Regions from separate parts of the Cellulosimicrobium sp. NPDC057127 genome, predicted to be linked through region 1. Evidence: riboswitches for the same ligand, from Rfam matches in the RefSeq annotation. Region 1 holds a riboswitch; each other region holds the start of a gene.
The links. Region 1 has a riboswitch for thiamine pyrophosphate ahead of thiD (bifunctional hydroxymethylpyrimidine kinase/phosphomethylpyrimidine kinase). Riboswitches for the same ligand answer to the same signal wherever they lie in the genome.
Positions count from the first base shown of each region.

Region 2: linked by a shared signal. The riboswitch ahead of ACFTZA_RS07555 (thiamine ABC transporter substrate binding subunit) and the one ahead of thiD (bifunctional hydroxymethylpyrimidine kinase/phosphomethylpyrimidine kinase) in region 1 are both predicted to bind thiamine pyrophosphate.
Region 3: linked by a shared signal. The riboswitch ahead of thiO (glycine oxidase ThiO) and the one ahead of thiD (bifunctional hydroxymethylpyrimidine kinase/phosphomethylpyrimidine kinase) in region 1 are both predicted to bind thiamine pyrophosphate.

Region 1 covers NZ_JBHUUP010000002.1:338,675-348,264, reverse strand. The annotation lists gene ACFTZA_RS03340 (quinone oxidoreductase family protein) at 225-1,295, shown strand; gene ACFTZA_RS03335 (hypothetical protein) at 1,292-1,567, shown strand; gene thiD (bifunctional hydroxymethylpyrimidine kinase/phosphomethylpyrimidine kinase) at 1,537-2,439, opposite strand; TPP riboswitch at 2,432-2,529, opposite strand; gene ACFTZA_RS03325 (SDR family NAD(P)-dependent oxidoreductase) at 2,614-3,489, opposite strand; gene pheT (phenylalanine--tRNA ligase subunit beta) at 3,486-6,074, opposite strand; gene pheS (phenylalanine--tRNA ligase subunit alpha) at 6,074-7,180, opposite strand; gene ACFTZA_RS03310 (hypothetical protein) at 7,462-8,115, shown strand; gene thpR (RNA 2',3'-cyclic phosphodiesterase) at 8,156-8,827, opposite strand; gene ACFTZA_RS03300 (TrmH family RNA methyltransferase) at 8,824-9,590, opposite strand, start outside.
Region 2 covers NZ_JBHUUP010000006.1:26,344-35,933, forward strand. The annotation lists gene ACFTZA_RS07545 (ABC transporter permease) at 1-2,539, opposite strand, end outside; gene ACFTZA_RS07550 (ABC transporter ATP-binding protein) at 2,536-3,366, opposite strand; TPP riboswitch at 3,543-3,646, shown strand; gene ACFTZA_RS07555 (thiamine ABC transporter substrate binding subunit) at 3,717-4,841, shown strand; gene ACFTZA_RS07560 (ABC transporter permease) at 4,898-6,613, shown strand; gene ACFTZA_RS07565 (ABC transporter ATP-binding protein) at 6,613-7,833, shown strand; gene ACFTZA_RS07570 (DUF4235 domain-containing protein) at 7,902-8,222, shown strand; gene ACFTZA_RS07575 (response regulator) at 8,267-8,953, opposite strand; gene ACFTZA_RS07580 (sensor histidine kinase) at 8,950-9,590, opposite strand, start outside.
Region 3 covers NZ_JBHUUP010000005.1:185,412-195,001, forward strand. The annotation lists gene ACFTZA_RS07090 (ABC transporter ATP-binding protein) at 1-845, opposite strand, end outside; gene ACFTZA_RS07095 (DUF3817 domain-containing protein) at 970-1,395, shown strand; gene ACFTZA_RS07100 (ThiF family adenylyltransferase) at 1,392-2,738, shown strand; gene ACFTZA_RS07105 (thiazole synthase) at 2,805-3,548, opposite strand; gene thiS (sulfur carrier protein ThiS) at 3,629-3,865, opposite strand; gene thiO (glycine oxidase ThiO) at 3,871-5,190, opposite strand; TPP riboswitch at 5,180-5,282, opposite strand; gene thiE (thiamine phosphate synthase) at 5,326-6,069, shown strand; gene ACFTZA_RS07125 (hypothetical protein) at 6,219-6,875, shown strand; gene ACFTZA_RS07130 (OmpA family protein) at 6,881-7,525, shown strand; gene guaA (glutamine-hydrolyzing GMP synthase) at 7,596-9,197, shown strand; gene ACFTZA_RS07140 (VOC family protein) at 9,242-9,590, opposite strand, start outside.

The sequences.
Region 1 (9,590 bases):
GCCGCGCGCGGGCTGCCGTACTGCCGGAACCCACGGGACGTCGCACGGCCTCGATCGATGCCAGGGCGAGACGAGGCCGGGCGGGGCGGGTCATGTGCGAAGGACGTCAGCGCCGCGCTCGAGAAGGCGAGACGACGGGCCGGGGTGACCGCGCGGCAGTCCGAGCACGTCAGCCGCCCCGCCCACCCGACCCGACCACGACGCCCGACCCTAGGCTGGGGTCCATGCACGCGATCGTGGCCCGCGAGGCGGGTGGCCCCGAGGTCCTGGAGTACCGCGAGCTGCCCGACCCGGAGCCGGGACCGGGCGAGCTGCTCGTGCGCACGGCGGCGTCGGGCGTCAACTTCGTCGACACGTACAAGCGCGCCGGCGTCTACCCGGTGACGTACCCGCACGCCGTCGGCAGCGAGGGCGCAGGGACGGTGGTCGCGGTCGGCGAGGTTCGCGACGGCGACCCCGAGTTCGCCGTCGGGGACCGTGTCGTGTGGACGGAGGCGCCGGGCTCGTACGCCGAGCTGACCGTCGTGGCGGCGCGCGAGGCGCTGCACGTCCCGGACGCCGTGTCGTCCGACGACGCGGCCGCCGTCGCGCTCCAGGGTCTGACCGCGCACTACCTGTGCACGTCGACCTACCCGGTCCGTCCGGGCGACCGGGTCCTCGTGCACGCGGGCGCGGGCGGCGTCGGCCTGCTCCTCACGCAGATGGTCGTGGCGCGCGGCGGGCACGTCCTCTCGACCGTCTCCACCCCGCAGAAGGCCGAGCTCGCGCGCGCGGCCGGCGCGGAGCACGTGATCGAGTACACCGCGTTCGGCGACCTTTCCCACGACCTGCCCGAGGTCGTGCGCGGCCTCACCGGGGGCGAGGGCGTGGCGGCGGTCTACGACTCGGTGGGCAAGGACACGTTCGACGCGTCGCTCGCGAGCCTGCGGCGGCGCGGGACGCTCGTGCTCTTCGGCGGGTCGTCCGGCCAGGTGCCGGCGGTCGACCCGCAGCGGCTCAACGCGGCAGGGTCGGTGTTCCTCACGCGGCCGAAGCTCGCCGACCACACCGCGACGCGCACCGAGCTCGAGGAGCGTGCCGCCGAGGTGCTGGGTGCCCTCGCCGGCGGCACGCTGCACGTGCGGGTCGGTGCGCGGTTCGCGCTCGCCGACGCCGCGGCGGCCCACCGGGCGCTCGAGGGCCGCGCGACGACGGGCAAGGTGCTCCTCCTCCCCGACGGTCCCGGCGACGACGACCTGGGCAGCGCGGGCGACCCTGCCGGAGGGGCGACGGACGCCACGGGGGCCGACGCGTGAGCTGGAGCTGGGTGCCGCCGCGTCCCGGCGAGGAGGACGGGTCGGACGGCGGCCCCTCGCCCGCGCTGCGCACGGCCGTGACCGTGCTCGCCGTCCTGCTCACCGGCGCGCTCGTCGCCTACTACCTCACCGTCGGCGTGCGTCAGGGCGAGGACCGGTGCGTCGCCGAGCGGCCCGGGGGCGTGAGCGTGGACCAGGTCGAGTCGCGCTGGCGCTGGTGGCCGCCCGGCACCGAGTGCGTCTACCCGACGGGTTCCGGCGTGCGCGTCTGACCCGCCGGCACCAGCGCGTGCAGGTGGTCCACGGGGCCGCGCCCACCGCCCACCCGGAGCGCCTCGGCCGCGCGCAGCGCGCCGGACAACCACACCTTCGCCTCGCGCGCCGCCTCCGCCCAGCTCGCCCGCTGCGGCCGCAGCGCCGCGAGCGCCGCGGACAGCGAGCAGCCGGTGCCGTGCGTGTGGCGGGTGGCCACGCGCACGGCGTCGAACACCGTGACGCGCCCGTCGACGTCCACGCCGCTCGCGCCCGGGACGGGCTCGACGAGCGCGTCCGGTGAGGTCGCGCCGTGCAGGTGCCCGCCCTTGAGCAGGACGGCGCTGCCGCTCTCGCGCGCGAACGCCCGCGCCTGCTCGAGCGACTCGTCCCACGTCGCGGCGGTCGCGGCCCCGCGGAGCACGCCGAGCTCCGGGAGGTTGGGGGTCAGCACGTCGGCGCGCGCGGCCAGCTCGCGCACGGCCTGCTCGGCGCCGACGTCGAGCAGCCGGTGCCCCGACGTCGCCACCATGACGGGGTCGAGCACGACGTACGGGGGCGCGCCCCCGGCCGAGCGCCGGCTCGCCGCGAGGTCGTCGAGCCAGGCGCCGATCTCCCGCGCGTTCGGCTCGTCGGCGACCATGCCGATCTTCACGGCGTCGATCTCCACGTCGTCCGAGACGGCGTCGAGCTGGGCGCGCAGGAACGCCGGCCCGGGCACGTGGACCGACCGCACGCCGTGGGTGTTCTGCGCCACGAGGGCGGTGGTGACCGCCATGCCGTAGGCGCCGTGCGCGCAGAACGACTTGAGGTCGGCCTGGATGCCGGCACCGCCCGTGGGGTCGGTGCCGGCGATCGACAGGACGCGGGGGCGTGCGGGGGCGAGCGTCATCGGCGGACATCCCTTCGCTGGTACGAGCCAGAGCAGGTTCGACGGGTGTGATCTCAGCCCCGCGGTCGCGGGGCACCCCGTGTCGGTCGCCTCATGCTAGCGGGCCGGTCCGGCCCCGACGCACGAGGGCGCGCCCCGTGCGGAGCGCGCCCTCGTCCCGCCCGTGCGTCCGGGTCAGCGCCGCGGCAGCTCGCCCGGCATCGGGTCGCCTTCGCCCCAGCGCGTCACCCGCAGACGGCGCCCGTCCTGCCCGGGGACGTCCTGCCCGCTACGGGCGGCCTCGTCGAGCGCCGCGCGCAGCGACTCGGGCGAGTCGTGCGTGACGCGCACGAACGAGCCGGAGAACGCGTCGAGCCCGCCGCCCGCGATCGCGACGACCATCTCGACCGTGCGCTCGACGGGCGTCCACTCCGTGCGGCCGGCGTGCATGGCCATCGAGGCGGTCATGTCCGTCTGCACGACGCCCGGCGCGACCTCGAACGTGCGCAGACCGAGCGCGTGGCCCGAGCGGTGCATGTTGGTGCCGAGCCGCAGGAGCGCCGTCTTGCTCGCGTTGTACGCGCTGGCACCCGTGGAGTCGTGCGAGCCCGCGCCGCTGTTGAGGTCCACGACGCGGCCCCCGCCGCGCGCGAGCATGCCCGGGACCACGGCCCGCGAGAGCAGGAACGGTCCGCGGACGTTGGTCTCGAGCACGGACCACCACTGGTCGGGGTCGGCTTCCCACAGCGGCACCTCGGCGTCCACGCGGCCCGCGTTGTTCACGAGCAGGTCGATGCAGCCGAGCTCGGCCACGGCCGACGCCACCGCCGCGTCCACGGCCTGCACGTCCGTGACGTCCGCCGTGACGACGACGGCACGCCCGGCCTGCGGACCGAGCCGGCCGACCTCCGCGGCGGTCTCGTCGAGCCGCCCCGCGTCCCGCGCGAGGAGCGCGACGTCGAGGCCTGCCGCCGCCAGGCCGACGGCGACGGCCCGGCCGATCCCGCGTGACGCTCCCGTGACGAGCGCGGTCCGCGCCGGCGCGACGGTCGTGCCGTCCCCGGCGGTCATGCGCGCAGCTCCGCTCCGACCCGCTCGCGCGCCGCGGCGACGGCACCCTCGCGCACCCGCGCGACGTCGTCGGCGGTGAGCGTGCGGTCCGCCGCGCGCAGGCGCAGCGAGAAGGCGAGCGACTTGCGGCCTGCGCCGACCTGCTCGCCCGTGAAGACGTCGAAGAGGCTGAGCTCCTCGAGGAGGTCGCCCGCACCCTCGGCGACCGCGGAACGCAGCGCCGCGGCGCTCACCCCGGAGTCGACGACGAACGCGAGGTCCTCCTTCGCCGCCGGGAACGCCGAGACGGGCGTCGCGGTGACCGGTTCGTCGTCCGACCCGGCGAGCAGCGCGGTGAGGTCGACCTCGAACGCCACCGAGCGGGCCGGCAGGCCGAGGTTCTCGAGCACCTTGGGGTGCAGCTCGCCCGCGTGCCCCACGACGGTCCCGTCCGCGAGCGCGAGGCGCGCGCACCGTCCGGGGTGCCACGGGGCACGCTGGGTGTCGGCGGTCACGACGACCTCCACGCCGGCGCGCTGCGCCACGAGGCGCGCCGCGTCGAGCGCGTCCGTCCAGTCGGCCGGCCGACCCGCGCCCCACCAGCCCGCGGGCTCGCGGCGCCCGACGAGCACGCCGGCGACGTGCCGCGGCTGGTCCGGCACCGCGCCGGCGAGCGCCGCGAGGGCGTCGTCCGACGGGCGCGCTGCGGGCGGCAGCGCGGGGGCTGCACCGGCCCCGGCGCGCGGCAGGGTCACGAGACCGATCTCGAACACCGCGACGTCGGGCAGGCCGCGGCCGACGTTGCGGCGCGCCGTCTCGAGCAGCGTGCTCAGCAGGTCCGTGCGCATGAGCGGACGGTCGTCGGCGATCGGGTTGGCCAGGCGCAGCGCGCGGCGCCGCTCGTCGTCGGCAGGGACGCGGAGCGCGTCGAGCTCGCCCTCGCCGACGAACGGGTAGCTGAGCGTCTCCACGAGACCGGCCTCCGCGAGCGCCCGCGCGACGGACCGCCGCACCGCCTGCTCGCGCGTGAGGCCGCGGCCGCCCGGGGCGGCCGGGAGGACCGACGGGATCGCGTCGTAGCCGACGAGACGGGCGACCTCCTCGACGAGCTCGGCCGCGCCCGTGAGGTCGGGGCGCCACGACGGCGGCGTGACGGTCAGGGCACCGGGCTCGGCGGCCTGCTCCTCGACCGTGGCGCCGAGCGCGCGCAGCGACTCGACGACCTGCTCGGTGGTGTACGGCACGCCGACGAGCCGCTCCGGCTCGCCGAGCGGCAGGCGCACGGGCGCGGGCGCGGTGGTGCGGTCCAGGTCGGACACGGCCGGGTCGGCGGTGCCGCCGCCCAGCTCGACGAGCAGGTCGACGACCCGCTGCGCCGCGACGGCCGGGAGCCGCGGGTCGACGCCGCGCTCGAACCGCTTGGCGGCCTCGCTCGACAGCTTGTGGCGGCGCGCCGTGCGGGCGACGGACACGGGGTCGAAGTGCGCCGCCTCGACGAGCACGTCGGTCGTCGTCGGGCCGACCTCGGAGGACGCGCCGCCCATGACGCCCGCGAGACCGAGCACGCGCGACGCGCGCGCGCCGTCGGGGCTGTCGGTGATGAGCAGGTCCTGCGGGTCGAGCGCGCGGTCCACGTCGTCGAGCGTGACGAGGCGCTCCCCCGGCGCCGCACGCCGCACGACCACGGGAGCGGCGACCTTCTCGAGGTCGTACGCGTGCAGGGGCTGGCCGAGGTCGAGCATGACGTAGTTCGTCACGTCGACCGCGAGCGAGATCGGGCGCATCCCGGACGCCGTGAGGCGCCGCTGCATCCACGCGGGCGTCGTCGCGGCCGGGTCGATCCCCCGCACGACGCGCGTGACGAAGCGGTCGCAGCCCGCCACACCCTGGACGGGCGCGGCGTCGTCGACCTCCACGGGGAAGCCGTCCGGCGTCGCGGCCGGCAGCGGTGCCGCGAGCGAGCCCTCCAGGCCGCGGTCGGTGAACCGCGCCCCGGTCGAGTGCGCGTACTCGCGCGCCACGCCGCGGTAGGAGAACGCGTAGCCGCGGTCCGGCGTGACGTTGATCTCGAGCACCTCGTCGCCGAGGCCGAGCAGCGCGACCGCGTCCTGGCCGGGGGTCAGGTCGTCGGCGGCGTACCCGAGGCGCGGCAGGACGATGATGCCGTCGTGGTCCTCGCCCAGGCCGAGCTCGCGCTGCGAGCAGATCATGCCGTCGGAGACGTGGCCGTAGGTCTTGCGGCTCGCGATCGGGAACGGGCCGGGCAGGACCGCGCCGGGCAGCGCGACGACGACGAGGTCGCCCTCGGCGAAGTTGTGCGCCCCGCACACGATCCCGCGCGGCTCGCCGCCGTCGGCGGCCGGGACGCCGTCGACGTTGTGCGTGCCGACGTCGACCTGGCACCAGTTGATCGTCTTGCCGTTCTTCTGCGGCTCCGGCGTCAGCCCGAGCACGCGCCCGACGACGAGGGGGCCGGTCACGGCCGCGCCGTGCACCGCCTCCTCCTCCAGGCCGACCCGCACGAGGTCGGCCGCGAGCTGCTCGGCCGTGAGCCCGGCGGGCAGGTCGACGTGGTCGCCGAGCCAGTCGAGGGCGACGTACGGCATCAGATCCCCATTCCGAACTGGGAGGAGAAGCGCACGTCGCCCTCCACCATGTCGTGCATGTCCGCGATCGAGTGGCGCAGCATGAGCGTGCGCTCGACGCCCATGCCGAACGCGAAGCCCGAGTAGACGTCGGGGTCGACGCCCACGGCGCGCAGCACGTTCGGGTTGACCATCCCGCAGCCGCCCCACTCGATCCAGCCGGCCCCGCCCTTCTTCTGCGGGAACCACAGGTCCATCTCGGCGCTCGGCTCGGTGAACGGGAAGTACGCCGGGCGCAGCCGCGTGCGCGCCTCGGGCCCGAACATGGCGCGCGCGAAGGCGTCAAGCGTGCCGACGAGGTTCGCCATCGTCAGGCCCTCGTCGACGGCCAGGCCCTCGACCTGGTGGAACACGGGCGTGTGGGTCGCGTCGAGCGCGTCGGTCCGGAACACCTTGCCGGGGCACGCGACGTACAGCGGGACGCCACGCTCGAGGAGCGAGCGCGCCTGCACCGGCGAGGTGTGGGTGCGCAGCACCAGGTTCGAGGGCTCGCCGCCCTCGCCCGCGACGTAGAACGTGTCCTGCATCTGGCGCGCCGGGTGGTCCGGCCCGAAGTTCAGGGCGTCGAAGTTGAACCACTCGGCCTCGACCTCGGGACCGTCGGCGATCTCCCACCCCAGACCGACGAAGAAGTCGGCGATGCGCTCCTGGAGGGTCTCCAGCGGGTGGCGTGCGCCGCGCGGCGCACGGTCCGTGGGGAGCGTGACGTCGACGGCCTCCTCGACGAGGACGCGCTCGTCGCGCTCGGCCTCGAGCTCGGCCTGGCGGGCCGCGATCGCCTGGTTCAGGCGTCCGCGGAGCGGGCCGAGGAGCCGCCCGGCGGTCTTCTTGTCCTCGGGCGCGAGCGCGCCGATCTGCCGGTTCGCGAGCGCGAGCGCGCTGCGGTCGCCGGCGTGCTCGGTGCGCACGGCCTTGAGGGCGCCGAGGTCGCCCGCGGCGGCGACCGCCGCGAGCGCGTCGTCGAGGACACGCTGCAGTGCGTCGGCGTCGAGGGGCGACGGCGTGGTCGGGAGGGCCGCGTCGTCGGTCCCCGCGGTGCGGGCGACGGCGGCGTCAGGGCTGGACATGCGGGCCTTCCTGGCGGTGGCGGGAGGGTGGCACGGGGCCCACGGTGCGCAGCGCGGGCCAGGTGCGCGGACGCGCCCGGCGCGTCCGCGTCATTCTAGGGCGCCCGTCCGGGCCGGTCCCGCCCACCCCGCGTCAGCGAGGCCTGACGGCGCGCGTCAGCGGCGCGGGCCCGTGACGGGCCCGGGAAATCGGCGATCGCCTCGCGCGGTCATGATCGCATCATGGCACACGACCCGGCGGCGGGACGTCGGGCAGGATGGACCTCGGGGAGGATGGACGCGTGACCGACGTCCCCCGCCCCGGCGAGGCCCGTCCCCGGGCCGACGACGCGCGGTTCCGACCCGGCGCCCGGCGCGGGCGGGTCGCGTGGCCGGCGTATGGCGACGACGCCGGGCCGGACGCGGACCCGTTGCGCCGCACGCTCGACGCGGACCTGCACGCCCAGGGCGAAGGTGAGCGGGAGGGTCGGCAGTCCGACGGCACGCGGTCGGAAGCACGTCGTGCCCGGACGGGCGCCGCGGACGCCACCGGGGCGGCGCGCGCCGCAGCGGGCACGGGTGCAGGGCAGGCGAGCAGGGCGACCGACCGTCGGACGGTGCGTCCGCCGGGGTTCTGGACCTCACTGCGGCCCGGCGTGCTCGTCGGCGGCGGCGTCGTGGCGGTGGTGCTCGTGCTCGCGCGCGCCGCGACGGGCCTCGACGGGGAGAGCACGGTCGTGGTGGCGCCCTACGGGACGACGCTGGTCGTGACGCCGCTCCTCGCCCTGGTGTGCGCGACCGGCTGGGCGGTGCACGCGCGGCGCCGTCGTGCCGCGCGCGGCGGCGGCGAGGACCTGCCCGTGCCTCGCGCGTGGCTGCGGCGCACGACGACGACGCTCGGGGTCACGCTCGCCGTCCTCGTCGTGACGCCCCTGTGGGTCGGGTTCAGCGCCTGACGACCTTCAGCGCCCGACGACGTTCAGCACCCGACGACGTTCAGCGCCCGACGGCGTGGTCCTCGCCCGCGTCCGGGCTCCCGAGCGCGAGCGTCGCGACCACGCGGTGCACCGGCCGGGCCGCGCCGACCTCCGACTCGACGAGCGCCAGGGTGTCCGCGTGCCAGCGCGGGCCGTCGTACACGGAGAGCGCGGCGGCAGGTGCCTCCAGGGCGTCGCGGACCGAGGGCACCGGCGCGCCCTCGCGTCCGCGCCGCGCACGGCGCTCCGCCCGACGCTCGGCCTCGCGAGCGCCAGCGCCTGCTCGGGCCACCGTCAGGTGCGCGCGCTGGCGTGGTCGACGGTCGACGTGCACGCCGACGTCCTCGGCCGCCGTCCCGACGTCGGCGCTCAGCGCACGCAGCTGCGCCGTGTCCCCGCCCACGCCCACCCACAGCACGCGCCGGTCGAACACGCCCGCGCCCCGCAGCGACAGCTCGAGCGGGGCCGCGCGCGTGGCCACCTCGGCGAGTGCCGCGGTCAGGTCGGGGACGGCTCCGTCGGGCACCTGCCCGAAGAAGGAGACGGTCGCGTGCCACTGCTCGCGCGGCACCCATCGCACGAGCGGCGCGCCGTCCGGGCGCAGCAGCTCGTGCGCGCGCACCCCGCCGAGCGCCAGGTCGAGGTGAGCGCTCGCCGCGGCGTCGGGGTACAGCGCCGCGAAGAGTCTCACGCGCGTGCCCCGCGGTGCGCCCGGCTCGACGCGTAGAGGCACACGGTCGCGGCCGTCGCGAGGTTCAGCGACTCGGCCCGCCCCCGGATGGGCACGCGCACGACCGCGTCCGCGAGCGCACGGTGCTCGGCGGGCAGTCCCCACGCCTCGTTCCCGAAGACCCACGCCGTCGGACGGGTGAGGTCCGGGCCGGTCGTCGCGGTACCGGCGACGTCCAGCAGATCGTCGAGGTCGTGGTCGCCCGCGCCGTCGGCCGCGAGGACCTGCAGACCGGCCTCCCGCAGGGCGTCCACGGCCGTGGGCAGACCGGAGCCCGTGACGACGGGCAGGTGGAACAGCGAGCCTGCGGTGGACCGCACGACCTTCGGGTTGTGGACGTCCACGCTGTCGCCCGCGACGACCACCGCGTCCGCGCCCGTCGCGTCGGCGGCGCGCACCACGGTGCCCGCGTTGCCCGGGTCCCGCACGGCCGCCAGGACGGCGACGAGCGCCGGCCGCTCGCGCGGCAGCGCGGACACCACGCGCTCGAGCCGCTGGGCGGCGCTGCCGCTCTCGGCCCGCACGACCGCGAGCACTCCCTGCGCGTCGGCGCTCATCGCGGCGAGCACCTCGGTCGTCGCGACGTGGACGTGCAGGCGGGCCGCACGGGCGTCGTCGACGATCTCGACGTACCGCTCGGCGGCGGCCGGCGTCACGTAGACGTCGCGCACGCGGTCCGTCGCGTGGCGCACCGCCTCGCGCACGCCCTGCGGGCCCTCGACGA
Region 2 (9,590 bases), on a different contig from region 1:
TCACGGCGTCGAGCACGGGCAGGCGTGCCGCCCGCACCGCCGGCCAGACCGCGGCCGCGACGCCGACGACGACGGCGAGCCCGAGCATCGCCGCGAGCTGCGCCCACGGCACGGCCAGGGTCGAGAAGCCCTCGTCGGCGAGGACCGACGGGAGGGCCGCGGCGACGCCCGTGCCGACGGCGAGCCCGACCGCGGTGCCGAACACCGCGACGAGCACCGACTCCAGGACGATCGTCCCGGCGAGCTGGGTACGCCCGAGGCCCACGGCGCGCAGCAGCCCGATCTCGCGCGTGCGCTCGACCACCGACAGCGCGAGCGTGTTGACGATCCCGAGCACGGCGACGAGGACGGACAGCCCGAGCAGGGCGTAGACGATCGCGAGGACCGACTCGACCTGGGCCGCGACCTCGCCGGCGAACTCCTGGGCGTCCAGCACGGACGCCACGACGAACGGCGCGACGGCCTCGGTCACGCGGTCGTGGACCACGGCCGGGTCCGCGTCGTCCGCGACGTCGAGGAACACCATCTCGGGCGTCGTGGCGCCGACCTGCGCGGCGACCTCGGTGGGCAGCAGCACGTCGACACTGAAGGCCTGGGAGTCGATCACGGCGCCGATGCGCACCTCCCGCGGCGGTGCGTCGGGCCGTGCGGGGTCGGCGAGGGCGATCGTGTCGCCCAGCTCCCAGCCGTGCTCGTCCACCGCGTCGGCCATGACGGCCGCCTCTCCGCGCGCGTACGCCGCGAGGTCGCCCTCGGTGGCGGTGGTGCGCACCGACCGGCCGAAGCCGTCGGCGGGGAACCCGACGACGAGCTGCGGCTCGTCGTCGACGAGGACCTGCCCGTACGTGACGACGTCGGTGGACGCGACGCCGGGGACGGCGCGGACGGCGTCGGCGGCACCCTGCGGGAGGTTCGGCGTCGCGGACCGGACGACGAGGTCCGCGGCGGTCTCCTGGTCGACGATCTGGTGCACGGACTCGCGGGCGGACACGGCGAGGACCGACGTCGCGGAGACGAGCGTCATGCCGATGACGAGCGCGCCCGCCGTCGCGGCCGTGCGGCGGGGCTGGCGCGTGACGTTGCCGCGGGCGAGGCCGCCGAGCGGGCGCACGAGCCACGCCGCGGGTGCCGCGAGGACGGACAGCACCGGCGGGACGGCGACCGGCGCGAGCAGCAGGACGCCGGCGAGGGTCAGTGCCGCGCCCGCGCCGAGGACCGGCGCGGCACCGCTGCCGGTGGCGTGCGCGACGACCACGAGCGCGACCCCGCCGAGCAGCGCGGCGGCCCCGGACAGGAGTCGCAGCGGCCTCGTACGGCCGGGCCCGGAGGCGGCGTCCTGCCGCATCGCCTCGACCGGACGGACGAGCGCGGCGTGCCGGGCGGGCAGCGCCGCCGCGCCGACCGACACGAGCACGCCGACCAGGAGGGGGACGACGATCCCCGCGGTGGTCACGGGCAGGGCGCCGTCGAGCTCCATGCCGACCGCGCCGAGACCCGTCCGGGCGAGCTCGGCCAGCCCGAAGCCCGCGGCCACGCCGAGCAGGGCCCCGACCGCGCCCACGACGGCCGCCTGCGCGACGACCGACCGGAAGACCTGCGCCGGTGACGCGCCGACCGCGCGCAGCAGCGCGAGCTCGCGCGTCCGGCGCCGCACGTGCATCGCGAAGGTGTTGGCGATGAGGAACGTCCCCACGAACAGCGCGAGGGCGGCGAACACGAGCAGGAACGTCGACACGAAGCCGAGCTGCTCGGCGATCGCGTCGGACGTCTCCGCGCGCAGCGCGTCGCCGGTGACGACCTCGACGCCGCCGGGGACCGCGTCGGCGAGCGCGTCGCGCAGCGCCTGCGGCGAGGTGCCGTCGGCGGCGTGCACCGCGACCGTCGGGACGAGGCCGTCCGGCGCGTACGCGGCCGACGCCGTGGCCTGGTCGAGCAGGACCATCGTCGCACCCGCCATCGGCGCGGACAGCGAGACCTCCCCGACGACGTCCACCGGCCGCACGTCGTCCCCGAGCACCACGTCGGTGCGGTCGCCGACGGCGAGCCCGGACGCCTCCAACGTGGCCGACTCGAGCGCGACCTCGCCCGGGCCGCGGGGTGCGCGGCCGTCGACGACGCGCGGTCCCGGGTCGCGCGGGTCGTAGGCCGTCGCGAAGCTCGGTGCCTGGGTGCTGAGCACCGCGGTGCCGTCGGCGCCCACGAGCACCGCGGGGCCGCTCACCTCCGGCAGCGCGAGCGCGACGTCGTCGCGCGACGCGACCGTGGCGGCGAGGTCGGCCGGCACGAGGGCGCGCACCGCGTCGGCGGGGGCGGCCCCGTCCGCCGGCGCGCCCGCCGGGGAGGACGCCGTGACGGTCCCGCGCAGGTACACGTCGGCCTGCACCGACGACGCGACGATGTCCTCGAAGGTCGACGACAGCATCGCGCGCAGCGCGAACGTCCCCGTGACGAACGCGACGCCGATCGTCACCGCGAGCACCGACAGGACGAGCTGGGCGCGGTGCGCGCGCACGCCGCGCAGCGCGATCCGGCCCATCATCGGGCGACCGCCGCGACGTGCCCGGCGTCCGACGGCGTGCCGGACGGTGCGTCGGGGCGTGCGGCGGGCCGTGCCGGGCGGGCGGGCGTGATCGCACCGAGAGTGTCGAGCACGGCCTGCGGGTCGGGGTCGCGCAGCTCGCGCACGACCCGGCCGTCCGCGAGGAAGAGGACGCGGTGGGCGTAGGAGGCCGCGATCGGGTCGTGCGTCACCATCGCGACCGACTGCCCGAGGTCGTCGACCGAGGTCCGCAGGAACGACAGGACCTCGGCGGCGGCCCGCGAGTCCAGGTTCCCGGTTGGCTCGTCCGCGAGCACGACGGCGGGCCGGGACACGAGCGCCCGCGCGCACGCCACGCGCTGCTGCTGGCCGCCCGACAGCTCCGCCGGGCGGTGACCCAGCCGGGGGCGCAGGCCCACGGCGTCGACCACCTGGTCGAACCACGCCCGGTCCACGGGCCGGCGCGCGATCGCGAGCGGCAGCGTGATGTTCTCCTCGGCCGTGAGTGTCGGGACCAGGTTGAACGACTGGAAGACGAAGCCGATCCGGGTCCGGCGCAGGCGGGTCAGCCGGCGCTCGCTCATCGACGAGACCGTCTCGCCGTCCAGCACGACCGTCCCCGAGGTCGGGGTGTCCAGACCCGCCAGGCAGTGCATCAGTGTCGACTTGCCGGAGCCCGACGGGCCCATGATCGCCGTCAGCCGTCCTCGCTCCAGGTCGACGTCGACCCCGTCCAGGGCCCGGACGCTCGTCGTCCCCCGCCCGTACGTCTTGACCAGGCCACGGCCCGTCGCGACCGCCGTCGTGCCCGACGCCTCGCTGCTCATCGTTCCTGCCTCCCGTGCGTGGAGCCCGGCGGGACGCCGGGTCGTGACGACCCTCTCGTCGCGCCGCACGGCCGGGCATCGGGGGACGACCCGGAGCGCTCCCTGGTCGTCCCCCGAGGCGGCTCCCGGGTGGCGCTCAGGGTGCGCTCAGGGTCCGGCGCGCGGTGTAGGCTCGTGGGGAACGACAGGGGAGCTCCCCGGGAGCTGAGAGTGCGGACCACCGCAGACCCTCGAACCTGATCCGGTTAGCACCGGTGGAGGAAGTCGGGATCTCGACCACCCGTGCGCGCCGGCCGTCCGGCCGTGCGCGCGGCGGTGGAACCCCTCCTGAACGTCCAGGGAGGACACACGTGCGACACACCACGACCAGCCCGACGGCCGGCACGGCGACCGGCCCCGTCCGCCACGCCCGCGCGCTGGCCGTCGCCGGCGGCACGAGCCTCGCGCTCCTCGCGCTCGCCGCGTGCGGGGGAGGGGGCACGGAGGACGCCGGCGGGGCGGACGGGACGGACGGCGGTGCGGGGGGCACCGTCACGCTCGTCACCCACGACTCGTTCGCAGTGAGCGAGGACGTGCTCGCCGCGTTCGAGGAGGAGAGCGGCCTGACGGTCGAGCAGGTCGCGCCCGGCGACGGCGGCGCGCTCGTCAACCAGCTCGTGCTCACGAAGGACGCGCCGCTCGGCGACGCCGTCTTCGGCATCGACAACACGTTCGCGTCCCGCGCGATCGACGAGGGCGTCCTCGAGCCGTACACGCCGGCCGGGCTGTCCGACTCCGCGGCGCAGTACACGATCGGCGACGGCGAGCTCACGCCCGTCGACCTCGGCGACGTCTGCATCAACGTCGACCACACGTGGTTCACCGAGCAGGGGATCCCCGAGCCCGTGACGCTCGAGGACCTCACGAAGCCGGAGTACCGCGACCTGCTCGTCGTCACCAACCCCGCGACGTCGTCGCCCGGCCTGGCGTTCCTCCTCGCGACCGTCGGCGCCTTCGGCGAGGACGGCTGGGAGGACTACTGGGCCGACCTGCGCGACAACGGCGTCAAGGTCGTCGACGGCTGGTCCGACGCCTACTACGTCGACTTCTCCGGCGCCGAGGGGGCCGGACCGCGACCGCTCGCGCTGTCGTACTCCACCTCGCCCGCCTTCACCGTGACCGAGGACGGCACCGCGTCGACCACCGGCGCGCTGCTCGACACGTGCTTCCGCCAGGTGGAGCACGCCGGCGTCCTCGCCAACGCCGAGAACCCGGAGGGCGCGCGCGAGCTCGTCGACTTCCTCGTCAGCGAGGCGTTCCAGGCCGACGTCCCGGAGCAGATGTACATGTACCCCGCCGACGACTCCGTCGCGCTGCCCGAGGGCTGGGCCGAGTTCGCGCCCCTCTCCGAGGAGCCGTTCGACGTCGCGCCCGAGAAGATCTCGGCGAACCGCGACGAGTGGATCCAGGCGTGGACGGCGACGGTCGTCGGCTGATCACCGCCCCCTTGCCCGCCGAGCACGGGACTGGCCACCGGATCCGACGGGATCCGGTGGCTGACCGCGTGCTCGGCGGTGGCTGGTCGCGTGCTCGCCGCGGGGTGCTGTGGGGCGTCGCGGCGGCGGTGCCGCTCGCGTTCCTCGGGGTGTTCTTCGCGTGGCCCGTCGCGACGCTCGTGGCGCGCGGGTTCGTGGTCGACGGCGCGCTCGACCTGTCCGGTTTCGCGGAGACGTTCTCCGAACCGCGGACGTGGCGGATCGTCGGGCTCACGCTGTGGCAGGCCGTGCTCGGGACGACGTTCTCCGTGCTGCTGGGCGTGCCCGGCGCGTACGTGCTGTACCGGTGCCGGTTCCCCGGGCGGCGCGTGCTGCGGGCGGTCGTCACCGTGCCGTTCGTGCTGCCGACCGTCGTCGTCGGCGTCGCGTTCCGATCCCTCCTCGTGCAGGGCGGGCCGCTCGGGTTCCTCGGGCTCGACGAGACGTTCGCCGCGATCGTCCTCGCCCTCGTGTTCTTCAACTACTCCGTGGTCGTGCGCACCGTCGGCGGGTTGTGGGAGCACCTCGACCCGCGGGCCGAGCAGGCCGCGCGGGCGCTCGGGGCCACCCCGTGGCGCGCGTTCCGCACCGTGACCCTGCCGGCGCTCACGCCCGCGATCGCGAGCGCCGCGTCGATCGTCTTCCTGTTCTGCGCCACCGCGTTCGGCATCGTGCTCGTGCTCGGCGGCATCCGCTACGGCACGATCGAGACCGAGATCTGGGTCCGCACGACGCAGTTCCTCGACCTGCGCGCCGCCGCCGTGCTGTCGGTCGTGCAGCTCGTCGTGGTCGCCGCCGCGCTCACGGTCGCGAACCGCACGCGGACCCGCCGCGAGCGGGCGCTGCACCTGTCCTCCGCGGCGAGCGCCGCGCAGCCGCTGCGGCTGTGGCGTGACGGCCGTCCGACGGGCAGCCTCGTCCCGACCGCGCTCACGGCAGTCGTGGTGGTCGTGCTCGTCGGGCTGCCGCTCGGCACGCTCGTCGTCCGGTCGCTGCGCACACCCGACGGCGGCTGGGGCCTCGACAACTACGCGAACCTCGGCACGACGGGCGGGCGCAACGCGCTGTCCGTGACCGTGTGGGAGGCGGCCGGGAACTCGCTGCGCACCGCGGCGCTCGCGACGCTGCTGGCCGTCGTCATCGGCGGGCTCGTCGCGCTCGTCGTGTCGCGCCGGCCGCGCGCGCGTGCGGGACGGCGCGCGGTCAGCGCCCTCGACTCCGTGTTCATGCTCCCGCTCGGCGTGTCGGCCGTGACGGTCGGGTTCGGCTTCCTCATCACGCTCGACCGGCCGCTCGGGCTCGACGTCGACCTGCGCACCTCCGGCCTGCTCGTGCCGATCGCGCAGGCCGTGGTCGCCGTACCGCTCGTCGTGCGCACCGTCCTGCCGACGCTGCGGGCGATCGACCCGCGCCTGCGCGAGGCCGCGGCGACGCTCGGGGCGGCCCCGGGCCGCGTGTTCCGCACCGTCGACGCCCCGATCGCGGCACGCTCGCTCGGCCTCGCCGTCGGGTTCGCGTTCGCCGTGTCGCTGGGCGAGTTCGGCGCGACGTCGTTCCTCGCGCGCCCCGACACCGCGACCCTGCCCGTCGTCATCTTCCGCCTCATCGGCCGGCCCGGTGCGGAGAACTACGGCATGGCGCTCGCGGCGAGCGTCGTGCTCGCCCTGCTCACCGCGACCGTGATGCTGCTCGCCGAGCGGTTGCGCGGCGACCGACCCGGAGGAGAGTTCTGATGGTGCGACCACCGGCCGTCCCCGCACCCGTCGACGTGCCCGTCGACGCGCCCGTCGACGCACCCACGGAGCCGCCCGCGCCGGCGTCCGCGCGCCCGTCCGCAGCCGCCACGGACGAGCGGGCGACGGGCGGGCTCGAGGTGCGCGACGTCGTCGTGCGCTACGCGGGCACAGGGCGCCGCGACACCGGGACGACGGCGGTCGCGGGCGTCGACCTCGACGTCGCGCCGGGCGAGGTGCTCGCCCTGCTGGGGCCGAGCGGGTGCGGCAAGTCGAGCCTGCTGCGCGCGGTCGCCGGGCTCGAGCCCGTCGCGTCGGGCACCGTCGCCTTCGCCGGGCAGGGGCTGGCGGGCGTGCCCGTGCACCGGCGCGGGTTCGGGCTCATGTTCCAGGAGGGCCAGCTGTTCCCCCACCGGGACGTCGCGGGCAACGTCGCGTACGGGCTGGCGGGCCGGCCGCGGGCGGAGCGGGACGCCCGGGTGCGGGAGCTGCTCGACGTCGTCGGGCTCGCCGGGTACGAGGGGCGTCCGGTCACGACGCTGAGCGGCGGCGAGCGCCAGCGCGTCGCGCTCGCGCGCTCGCTCGCGCCCCGGCCGCGCCTGCTGCTGCTCGACGAGCCGCTGTCCGCGCTCGACCGCGGCCTGCGCGAGCGGCTCGCGCTCGACCTGCGCGAGGCGCTGCGCGCGACCGGGACGACCGCCGTCTTCGTCACGCACGACCACGACGAGGCGTTCACCGTCGCCGACCGGGTCGCCGTCATGGACGCGGGCCGGGTGCTGCGGGTCGCTCCGCCCGAGGAGCTGTGGCGCGCCCCCGCGTCGCGCCGCGTCGCGGAGTTCCTCGGCTACCAGGCGTTCGTGCCGCTCGCGGACCTGTCAGCACGCCAGCTCGGCGGGGTGGCGCGTGGTGCTGACACGACGGGGGACACCGTGCTCGCCGTCGGGCCGCGGGGGTTGCACGTCGCCGCCCCGACGGGGCTGTCAGCGCCGGAGCGCACGGGAGCGGCGCGTGGTGCTGACACGTGGGAGGGGACCGTTGTCGGCAGCGTGTTCCGCCGCGGAGCGACGGAGGTCACGGTCGACGTCGTGCTGCCCGGCACGCCCGGCACCGCGACGACGCGCGTGGTGGCGCTCGCGGGTGGGGACGACGAGCCGCCGCGGCCGGGCGACGTCGTGCACGTCGCGGTCGAGCCGTCGGGGTGCGCCGTCGTGCCGGGGTGAGCGCTCCGTCGACCGCTCGGCCACCCGTTCGGCGCGCGACGGGACGATGCTCGTCCTAGCGTCGAGACATGAGCGACGCATCGATCGGCGAGCACCTGCCCGAGAAGCACGGCAGCAAGTCCGCGAAGATCCTCTACCGCCCGGTCGGCATCGTGACGTCGATCCTCGGCGGTCTCGTGGCCGGCCAGGTGTTCAAGCAGGTCTACAAGCGCGTGGGCCCCGGCGACCGCAGGGACGCCCCGAGCCCGCTGCAGTCGGAGTACCCGCTCAAGGAGATCGTCGTCGCGTCGCTGATCCAGGGCGCGATCTACGCGGTCGTCAAGGCGCTCATCGACCGGGGCGGCGCGCGGGTGTTCGAGAAGTGGACGGGGGAGTGGCCCGGCGACTGACCGGCCGCACCGGCCCTGACGCGGCGCGAGCGGCCCTGCCGCCCTCAGCCGTCGTCGGCGCCCGCCTCGTGCACGACGAGCGCCACCTGGGTCCGGTTCTCCACGCCCAGCTTGAGCAGCACGTTCGACACGTGCGCCTTGACGGTCGGCACGCTCAGGTACAGGCGCGCGCCGATCTCCGCGTTCGTGGCGCCGCGGCCGATCTCGACCGCCACGTCGCGCTCGCGCTCGGTGAGCCGGCCCAGTGCCGTGCGCGCCCGGCCGCGCGCCCCGCCGGCGTCCGCGGCCGAGGCCATGAGCCGCCGCGCGATCTCCGGCGACAGCACCGGCTCCCCGGCGGCCGCCGCCCGCACCGCCGCGACGATGCGCTCGGGCGGCATGTCCTTGAGCAGGTACCCCGACGCCCCGGCGTGCAGGGCCCCGGCGACCTCCTCCTGCGTGTCGAAGGTCGTGAGCACGACGACGGCCGGCGCCCCGGGACGGTCCCGCACCTGCCGCGTCGCCTCGATCCCGTCGACGCCCGGCATGCGCAGGTCCATGAGCACCACGTCCGTGGGGTGCGCGTCGAGCACCGCCGCGACCTGCCCGCCGTCGCCCGCCTCGCCGACGACCTCGATGCCGTGGGCGCCGTCGAGCATGAGGCGCAGGCCCGAGCGCACGAGCGCGTCGTCGTCGACGATCACCAGACGTGTGGGACGCTCGCCGTCGCCCGGCCCGTCGGGAGCCCTCATGCGTCCCACGGTAGACGCACGTCGAGGACGAACCCCTCCGCGCCACCGCGACCCGCACCGGCGTCGAGGCGCCCGCCGAGCAGCGCGACGCGCTCGCGCAGGCCGACGAGCCCCGTGCCCGCACCACCCCCGGCGGCCGGGGCGCCGGACGGCACGAGCCGCGGTCCGGCGTCGGACACGACGACGCGCACCTCTCCCGGGGCGACCGTCAGGCGCACGACGACCGGGCTCCCCGGGGCGTGCCGCCGCGCGTTCGTCAGCCCTTCCTGGACCGTGCGGTAGGCGGCGACCGCGACGGCGCTCGGCGGCTCGGCGTCGCCGGTGCGGTCGAGCGTCACGTCCCCGCCCGCCGCGCGCGCCTCGGCGACGAGGCGCGGCACGTCCCCGAGCCCCGGCTGCGGGCCGAGGGGCGTGGCCCCGCGAGCGTCGTCGGGGACGGCGCGCAGCACCCGCACGACGTCGCGCAGCTCCTCGAGCGCGGTGCTCACGCCCTCGCGCACCAGGGCTGCGGCCGCGGCGAGCCGCTCGGGCGAGGCGTCCGGACGGTACTCGAGCGCGCCCGCCGTCGCCGCGAGCAGGGACAGCCGGTGCGCCAGGGTGTCGTGCATCTCGCGCGCGATGCGGGCCCGCTCCGCGA
Region 3 (9,590 bases), on a different contig from region 1:
TCGCCGCGCAGCGCGGCCGTCGCACCGAGGTAGACGACGAGCACGACGAGCAGGCCCGGCAGGAGGACCTGGAGCGCGTCGAGGGTGGCCTGCGTGTGCGCGACCTTGACCCCGGCCACGCGCACCGCCTGCGACTGGCGCGCGTACCGGCTCACGAAGACGCTCTCGCCGCCGATCCCGCGCAGCACGCGCAGGCCCGAGACGGTGTCCGCGCCGAGCGTCGTGAGCCGGCCCTGCGCCTCGCGCTGGGCGGCCTGACGCTGCTGGAGGGGCTTGACGAGCAGGGCGAGCACCGCCGCGACGGCGGGCAGGCCGAGCACCACGACGAGCCCGAGCTGGAGCGAGGTCGAGAGCATGACGACCGCCACGACGACGTACGCCCCGAGCGCGCCGAGGAACTGGCCGAGCATGGAGAAGAGCTGGCCGACGCGCATCGCGTCGCTCGCCACGGTCGACACGACCTCGCCGGTCGGCAGCTCCTCGGTGATCGCGTCCCCCGAGCGCGCGGTGACGTCGCCCACGAGCTGCGATGTCGTGAGCGCGGAGCGGAGCCAGTTGGCGATGTCGAGGCGGTGCCCCACGACGCCGGTCACGACGACGCCCATGCCGAGGGCGAGGAGCAGGCCGGCCCACCGGAACAGGTCCGGGCCGAAGCCCGACGACAGGCCCTCGTCGAGCGCGCGGCCGAGCATGTAGGGCTGGAGCGCCTGGGACGCGAAGTTCGCGAGACCGAGCAGGACCGCGCCCGTGAGCACGGCGCCCTGGCGCCGCGCGAGCCACAGGAGGTAGCGCGTGGGCCCGCGCAGGTCGGGCGTGCCCGGATCGGGCTGAGGAAGGGGACGCACGGTGTTCTACCCTAGGTTCGGCGTCTGACAGGGGCGACGGATTATCGCGGCGCGAGCGCGTCACCGCGTCGTCGGCCCCGCCCGCCGGCGCCGGCGCGAGCCCGGAGTGAGGAACACAGCAGCCATGACCAGCCCCGAACCGACCACCGACCGCGTCGCGGCGGCCCCCACGGCCGAGGACGCCGCGCGGACGGCCATCCGCAAGGCGCGCGGCGCGCTCGCGCGCTACCGGGTCCTCGCGATCGTCACGGGCGTGATGCTGCTCGTGCTGTGCGTCGAGATGCTCGTCAAGTACGGGATCGGGGCGTTCGCGGACGTCGAGCCGTTCGTGCGCTACGTCGAGTGGGTGCCGTTCGCGCACGGGTGGATCTACGTCGTCTACCTCGTCACCGTGCTGGACCTCTGGGCCAAGATGCGGTGGGGCTGGGGCCGCCTGGCGACGATGGTGTTCGCCGGCGTCGTGCCCGTCATGTCGTTCGTCCTCGAGAAGAAGGTGCACGCCGAGGCGGAGTCCAAGCTCGCGGTGCTGGAGGAGCGGTACGCGTCGTGAGGCGTGCTGACGCCCCCGACCTGCCCGCGGTGCCGCGCCTCGCGCCGCTAGTCGCGCCGGGCCGCGAGCTCACGACCGAGGAGCTCGAGCGGTACGCCCGGCACCTGTCGCTGCCGGGCGTCGGGCCCGACGGGCAGCGTCGTCTCGCGGCGGCGCGCGTGCTCGTCGTCGGCGCGGGCGGCCTCGGCAGCCCGGCCCTGCTCTACCTGGCCGCGGCGGGCGTCGGCACGATCGGCATCGTCGACGACGACGCGGTCGACACCTCCAACCTCCAGCGCCAGGTGATCCACGGCGACGCCGACGTCGGCCGCCGCAAGGTCGACTCGGCACGCGACACGATCGCCGACGTCAACCCGCACGTGCGCGTCGTCGCGCACCCCGTGCGCCTCGACGCGAGCAACGCGCTCGACGTGCTGCGCGGCTACGACGTCGTCCTCGACGGCGCCGACAACTTCCCCACGCGCTACCTCGTCTCGGACGCCGCGGAGGTCCTCGGCATCCCGGTGGTGTGGGGCTCGATCTACCGCTTCCAGGGCCAGGTGAGCGTGTTCTGGGGGCGTCCGCGGTACGCCACGGATGGCGCCGCCGACGTCACGGACCACGGTTCCGGCGCGCCGTCGCGCGGGGTGACGTACCGCGACGTCTTCCCGGTGCCGCCGCCCCCGGGTGCGGCGCCCGACTGCGCGACCGGCGGCGTCCTCGGCGCGATGTGCGGCACCCTCGGCTCGGTCATGGCGACGGAGGCGCTCAAGCTCGTCACCGGGTCGGGGACGACGCTGCTCGGCCGCCTCGCCGTCTACGACGCGCTCGACCTCGCGTGGCGCGAGCTCGCCGTCGGCCCCGACCCCACCCGCGAGCCGGTGACGAAGCTGCTCGCGGGCGACGACGCGTACGCGGCCTTCTGCGGCCTCGCCCCTGCGGTCCCGGCGCTCGCGGGCGCGGCCGTGCAGGGCGGTCCGGGGGACGCTGCGGCGACGTCGTCGGAGGTGAGCGCGCGCGAGGCCGCGGAGCTGCTCGTGACCGCGGACGCGGCCCGGCCCGCCCCGTACCTGCTCGACGTGCGCGAGGACTGGGAGGCGCAGGTGCGACCGGTGCCCGGCGCGACGCTCGTCCCGAGCGGCTCGTTCCTCGGCGGTGTCCCCGGGGGCCCGGACGACGCCGCCCGCGCCGCCGTCGCCGCGCTGCCGGACGACCGGCCCGTGCTCGTCGTGTGCGCGGTCGGCGCCCGCTCGGCGCGCGTGGCCGACGTCGCGCGCGCGGCGGGCGTGGACGCCCGCTCGGTCGTCGGCGGTGTGCCGGCGCTCCTCGCCGAGCTCGCGGCCGCACCGCCCGCGCCGAGGTAGAGGGTTTCCGGCGAGGTAGAGGGAGATTCCCCTCTACCTCGGGAAGAACCCTCTATCTCGCGAGCGTCACAGGGCGAGGTCGAGGCGACCCTGCGGCGACGAGCTCGCGAGCGCGCCCTCGCGCCGGGGGATCCGGCCCGCGCCGGCCGCCAGGCGCCCGGACTCGACGGCGAGGCGCATCGCGTGCGCCATGCGGACCGGGTCGGCGGCCCGGGTGACGGCCGTGGCGAGCAGCACGCCGTCGCAGCCGAGCTCCATGGCGAGCGCCGCGTCCGACGCCGTCCCGATCCCGGCGTCGAGGATCACCGGGACGCGCGCCGCGCCGGCGATCGCCTCGACGTTGCGCGGGTTGAGGATGCCGAGACCCGTCCCGATCGGCGCGCCCAGCGGCATGACGGCGGCGCACCCGACGTCCTCGAGCCGGCGCGCGAGGATCGGGTCGTCGTTCGTGTACGGCAGCACGACGAACCCGTCGCGGACGAGCTGCTCGGCCGCCTCGACGAGGCCGATCGGGTCGGGCAGGAGCGTGACGTCGTCGGCGATCACCTCGAGCTTGACCCACTCGGTGCCGCACGCCTCGCGCGCGAGCTGCGCGGTGAGCACGGCCTCGCGCACCGAGAAGCAGCCGGCGGTGTTGGGCAGCGCGCGGATGCCGAGCCGGTGGAGCAGGCCCCAGATGCCGGCATCCGTCGAGCCCGCACCGCCCGGCCGCACCGCGACGCGGCGCATCGCGACGGTCGTCAGCGCGGTGCCCGAGGCGACGAGTGCGTCCTCGAGCGTGAGCAGGTTCGCGGCACCGCCCGTCCCCATGACGAGGCGCGAGCCGATCGTCGTGCCGGCGACGACGAGCGGGTCGGCGCCGTCCGTGGTGCTGGTCGTGGTCACGGGTCTCAGCCTCCCTGGACGGCGGTGACGATCTCGACGCGGTCGCCCGGCGCGACGACCGTGCTCGACCACGTGCCGCGCGGCACGACGGCGTCGTTGATCGCGACGGCGACGCCCTGCGGTGCGCCGTCGGCGACGTAGGCGGGTGCGAGCGCGGCGACGAGCGCCTCGACGCCGACCCGGCCGTCGAGCGGGTACGGCGCGCCGTTGACGAGCACGGTCGGGGGAGCGGTCTCGGTCATGGGTCTCACCTCGGGGTGGCAGGGGTCGTGGAGGTCGCCGCGCGCGGCCCGAACCCCGGGTTGTGCGCCAGATGCGGCCCGTCGTGGCGCGCGACCCGGGGTTCGGCGGCTGGGGGCAGGGCGCGCGGCCCGAAGCGGTCCGGACGCGCGGGGACGAGCGCGGCGGCGACGTCGTCGGGCAGCGTCGTGCCCGTGAGCCCGGCGACCACCGCGTCGGCCGTGACGGGTGCGAGCAGGACGCCGTTGCGCCCGTGCCCGGTCGCGACGTGCAACCCCGCGACGTCCGTGGCGCCGACCAGCGGGAGGTTGTCCGGCGTCGCCGGCCGGGCGCGCGGCGTGACGTCGACGAGGGCCGCCTCGTCGAGCCCGGGGACGAGGGCGCGGGCGTCGCGCAGGAGGGCGAAGACGCCGCCGGCCGTCGCGCGCCGGTCGTCGGGGTTCTCCTCGGACGTCGCCCCGACGACGATCTCGCGGTGCCCTGCGCGCGCGCCGTCGGGCACCGGGTCGCGCGGCACGACGTACACGGGGCGGCCCTGCACGAGCCCCCGCACGACGTGCTCGAGCCCGAGGTCCGGCCCGGCGTCGAGCCGCAGCGTCTGGCCCTTCACCGGCCGCGTCGGTACGCGCACCTCGGGCACCTCGGCGACCAGCGCGCCGGACTCCCAGCCCGCGGCCACCACGACGGCGCCCGCGCGGTGGACCCGGCCGGACCCGTCCCGCGCGCCGGTCACGCGACCGCTCGCGTCGCGCTCGAGCCCCACGACGGCACGCGGCACGACGGCGCACCCCGGGGACCGCTCGACGGCGCGGCGGAGCGCGGCGCACGTCGCGCGCGGGTCGACGGCGTGGTCGCCCGGCGCCCAGGCGGCGCCGGCGAGGCGCGGCCCGAGGAGCGGCTCGCACCGACGGGCGTCGGCGGTCGTCAGCTCGTGCGAGCCGAGGCCGTGCTCGGCGTGGAGGCGGAGCACGCGGCGCAGCACCGCGAGGTCGTCGGTGTCGTAGGCGACCGTCAGCGTCCCGGCGTCGCGGAGGCCGACGTCCGCTCCGGTCGCGTCCTGGAGCGCCGCGGCGAACCCCGGCCAGCGGGCGGCGCCCGCGAGGTGCAGACGCAGCGCCTCCTCCTCGCCGAAGTCCGCCTCCGTCACGGGTGCGAGCATCCCGGCCGCGGCGTGCGCGGCGCCGTCGCCCGGCGCCGGGTCGAGGACGACCACGGTGAGGCCGGCCGCTGCGGCGTGCCACGCGACGGCGAGCCCCACGATCCCGCCGCCCACGACGACGACGTCGCGTGCGGGGTCGCCGGAGGACGGACGGACGTGCCGGTGCATGTGCGCTCCCTTCGCTGGCATGACCCAGATCAGGTTCGACGGTCGGCTCCTGCGCCCTCTCAGCCCCGTGCGGGGCTCCCGTGCTCACGGACACCGTACCTGGCCCGCCGGAGGTGCGGTCCTACACTCCGTCGGGTGAGCACCCCCACCACGGGCGTCGCGGCGCCCGCGTCCGCGCCCGCCACGGCCACCGCGACCGCCGCACGTGCCCGGCTCGCCGACGCCCGCCTCTACCTGTGCACCGACGCGCGCGAGGAGCGTGGCGACCTCGAGGACTTCCTCCACGCGGCGCTCGCGGGCGGCGTCGACGTCGTCCAGCTGCGCGACAAGACGCTCGACGTCGCGCGCGAGCTCGAGCTCCAGGAGACGGTTGCGCGCGTCGCGGCCGAGCACGGTGCACTGTGGGCGGTCAACGACCGGGCCGACGTCGCAGGGCTGACGGGTGCGCCCGTCGTGCACATGGGCCAGGGCGACCTGCCGGTCCCCGCGGTCCGCACGCTGCTCGGCGCGGCACCCGTGCTCGGGCGCTCGACGCACTCGGCGGAGCAGGCCGCTGCGGCCGAGGCGGACCCGGACGTCGACTACTTCTGCGTCGGGCCGCTGTGGGCGACGCCGACGAAGCCGGGGCGCGCCGCCGTCGGGCTGGACCTCCTGCGCGAGGTCGCCGCCGGCGCGCCGAGCACGCCCTGGTTCGCCATCGGCGGGATCGACGCCGGGCGCCTCGACGCGGTGCTCGACGCCGGGGCGACGCGCGTCGTCGTCGTCCGGGCGATCACGCAGGCGGCCGACCCCGAGCGGGCTGCGCGCGAGCTGCGCGACCGGCTCGGCCGAGGTGCGTCGGGACCGGTCAGCGCGGCGCAGGAGCCGGTGAGCGGGTGAAGTCGCGGCCGCGGGGAGTCCTCCCCATCGTCCGCGCTTCTGGCCGCCGCGGGCCGTGTGCGATGCTCGCGGCGGTCGCGTGCCGCCGTCGCCGCGCGCCGATCCCCGAGCCGACCTCGAGCCATCTCGAGCCCCAGGACAGGAGAACCATGCCCAGCACGCGTCCGGCGGCCGTCGCCGTCGCCGCAGTCCTCGCCCTCACCGTCTCGGGCTGCAGCCTCGTGCGCGGCGCGGACGAGACCGCACCCTCGTCGGGCGCCCCGGCGGCCGAGGAGAGCACCGCGGCGGTCGACGGGGTCGGCACGGCCCGCGTCGCGGACGGCGTGATGGCGGAGCAGACGGTCGACGCGCCCGGCGAGGGGGACGCCGGCACGCTCACCGTGACGATCCGCGAGCTCGCGGTCCAGGGCGGCACGATGACGCTGCGCTGGGCGCTGCGCTGGGACGACGACGGAGCCGCCGGCGACGCGAGCATCAGCTACTACGACATGGGCGTGGAGCCGGTCGTGACGGTCACCGACCCGGCGAACCTCGTCGCCTACCGGCCGCTGTGCACCGAGGGCGCGTGGCAGCCGGACACCGAGAGCGTCGCCGAGCGCGGGTCGGCGCAGTCCCGCTGCCAGGCGACCATGCTGGTGTCGCCGCTCGAGAACGTCTTCTTCGACTTCCCGAACCACGGCACCGTCGAGGCCTACGCCGTCCTCCCGGCGCCCGAGGAGCGCGTCGAGACCCTGGACGTGCTCCCGGCCGAGGGGCTGCCCGCGTTCACCGCCGTCGAGGTCACGTACCTCGACGACGCGGCGTGACGGGCGTGCGCGACGCACCGCGGCACGCGGTGCTCGTCGCGGCGCTGGCGGGCGCGCTCCTGGTGCCCGCACCCGCGGTCGCGTCGTCCGGCACCACGGACGACGGCGCGGGCACCGCCCTGCCCGAGGACGTCGTCGAGCACCTCGCCGAGGACCGCGAGCGCATCGAGGCCGCCGACGTCACCGAGGCGATGCGGGCGGACGCCGTCCTCGACCTGCACCCGGCGGACGCCACGTTCCCCCTCGACGTGCAGGACGCCACGACGCGCCTCGAGACGACGCGCGAGGAGGACGAGACGACGACCGTCGTCCTCACCGCCGACCTCATGTTCGCGTTCGACTCCGCCGAGCTCTCCGCGGAGGCGGCCGACGCGCTCACGGAGCTCATCGAGCAGATCCCGCGGAGCGCCGCCGTCGCGGTCGACGGGCACACCGACGCGCTGGGCACGGACGCCCGCAACGACGAGCTCTCGCTCCAGCGGGCCGAGGCGGTCGCGAGCGTCCTGCGCGCCGAGCGGCCGGACCTCGCGCTCACCGTGACCGGTCACGGCAGCCGCGTGCCGGTCGCCGAGAACACGCTCGACGGCGAGGACAACCCTGCCGGTCGCGCGCTCAACCGGCGCGTGGAGCTGTCGTTCGCCGCCGGCTGACCAGGGCCTCGCGCCGTGCCCGGGCACGGCGCGAGGCGCCTAGAATCGTCCGGTGACCTCCGCGCCCGACGTGCCCCCCGCCCCGCCGACCGACGCGACCACGCCCGTCTCGACGCCCCGCCCGGTGCTCGTCGTCGACTTCGGCGCGCAGTACGCGCAGCTCATCGCGCGCCGCGTCCGTGAGGCGAACGTCTACTCCGAGATCGTGCCGCACACGGCCACGGTCGAGCAGATGGTCGCCAAGGACCCGGCCGCCATCATCCTCTCGGGCGGGCCGTCGTCGGTGTACGCGACGGGGGCGCCGTTCGTCGACCCGGCGCTGTTCGACGCCGGGGTGCCGGTGCTCGGCATCTGCTACGGCTTCCAGGCGATGGCGAAGGCGCTCGGCGGCGACGTCGCGCAGACGGGGCTGCGCGAGTACGGCGGCACGGAGGTGTCGGTCCGCGAGGCGGGCGTGCTGCTCGCCGACACCCCCGAGAACCAGACGACGTGGATGAGCCACGGCGACTCCGTCCACCGCGCACCGGACGGCTTCGAGGTCCTGGCGACCTCGTCGGGCTCGCCCGTCGCGGCGTTCGAGGACCGTGCGCGGCGCCTGTTCGGCGTGCAGTGGCACCCCGAGGTCAAGCACTCGGCGCACGGCCAGGCCGTGCTGGAGCGCTTCCTGTACGACGGCGCGGGGCTGCGGCCGGACTGGACCGCCGGCAACGTCATCGCGGACCAGGTCGCGGCCATCCGCGCGCAGGTCGGCGACGCACGCGTCATCTGCGGGCTGTCGGGTGGCGTCGACTCGTCCGTCGCGGCCGCGCTCGTGCAGGAGGCCGTCGGTGACCAGCTCACGTGCGTGTTCGTCGACCACGGCCTGCTGCGGGCGGGCGAGGCGGAGCAGGTGGAGCGCGACTTCGTCGCGGCGACGGGCGTGAACCTCGTCGTGCGCGACGAGAAGCAGCGGTTCCTCACGGCGCTCGCCGGGCACAGCGACCCCGAGACCAAGCGCAAGATCATCGGGCGCGAGTTCATCCGCGTGTTCGAGGACGCGGCGCGCGACATCGTCGCGGACGCCGGCGAGCACGGCCAGGAGGTCAAGTTCCTCGTCCAGGGCACGCTGTACCCGGACGTCGTCGAGTCCGGCGGCGGCGAGGGCGCCGCGAACATCAAGAGCCACCACAACGTCGGCGGACTGCCCGACGACCTGCAGTTCTCGCTCGTCGAGCCGCTGCGCACGCTGTTCAAGGACGAGGTCCGCGCCGTCGGGCTCGAGCTCGGCGTGCCCGAGGCCATCGTGTGGCGCCAGCCGTTCCCCGGCCCGGGCCTCGGCATCCGCATCGTCGGCGAGGTCACCGCGGACCGCCTCGACACCCTGCGTGCCGCCGACGCGATCGCGCGCGAGGAGCTCACCAGGGCCGGTCTCGACCGCGAGATCTGGCAGTGCCCGGTCGTGCTCCTCGCCGACGTGCGCTCGGTGGGCGTGCAGGGCGACGGCCGCACGTACGGCCACCCGGTCGTGCTGCGGCCCGTGTCGTCCGAGGACGCCATGACGGCCGACTGGACGCGCCTGCCCTACGACGTGCTGTCCCTCATCTCGACGCGCATCACCAACGAGGTGCCGGAGGTCAACCGGGTCGTGCTCGACGTGACGAGCAAGCCCCCGGGCACCATCGAGTGGGAGTGACGGCCGGGCTCACGTCCGCGGGGGAGTGACCGCTCCGCGCGTCGTCAGAGCGGGGCGAGCCGTGCCTTCAGCAGGCAGAACTCGTTGCCCTCGGGGTCGGCGAGGACGTGCCACTGCTCCTGGCCGGTCTGCCCGATGTCGGCGGGTCGAGCGCCGAGCGCCAGGAGGCGTTCGAGCTCGGCGTCCTGGTCGCGGTCGGTGGGGTTCACGTCGACGTGCAGCCGCGACGTGCCCGGCTCCGGCTCGTCCCGGCGGCTGAGGATGATCGTCGGCTGCGCGCCGCCGAACCCGTCGCGAGGCCCGATCTCGAGCGTGCCGTCGTCCTCGCGGTCGAGCACCACGAAGTCGAGCACAGCGCACCAGAAGCGCGCCAGCGCCTCGGGGTCGCGGCAT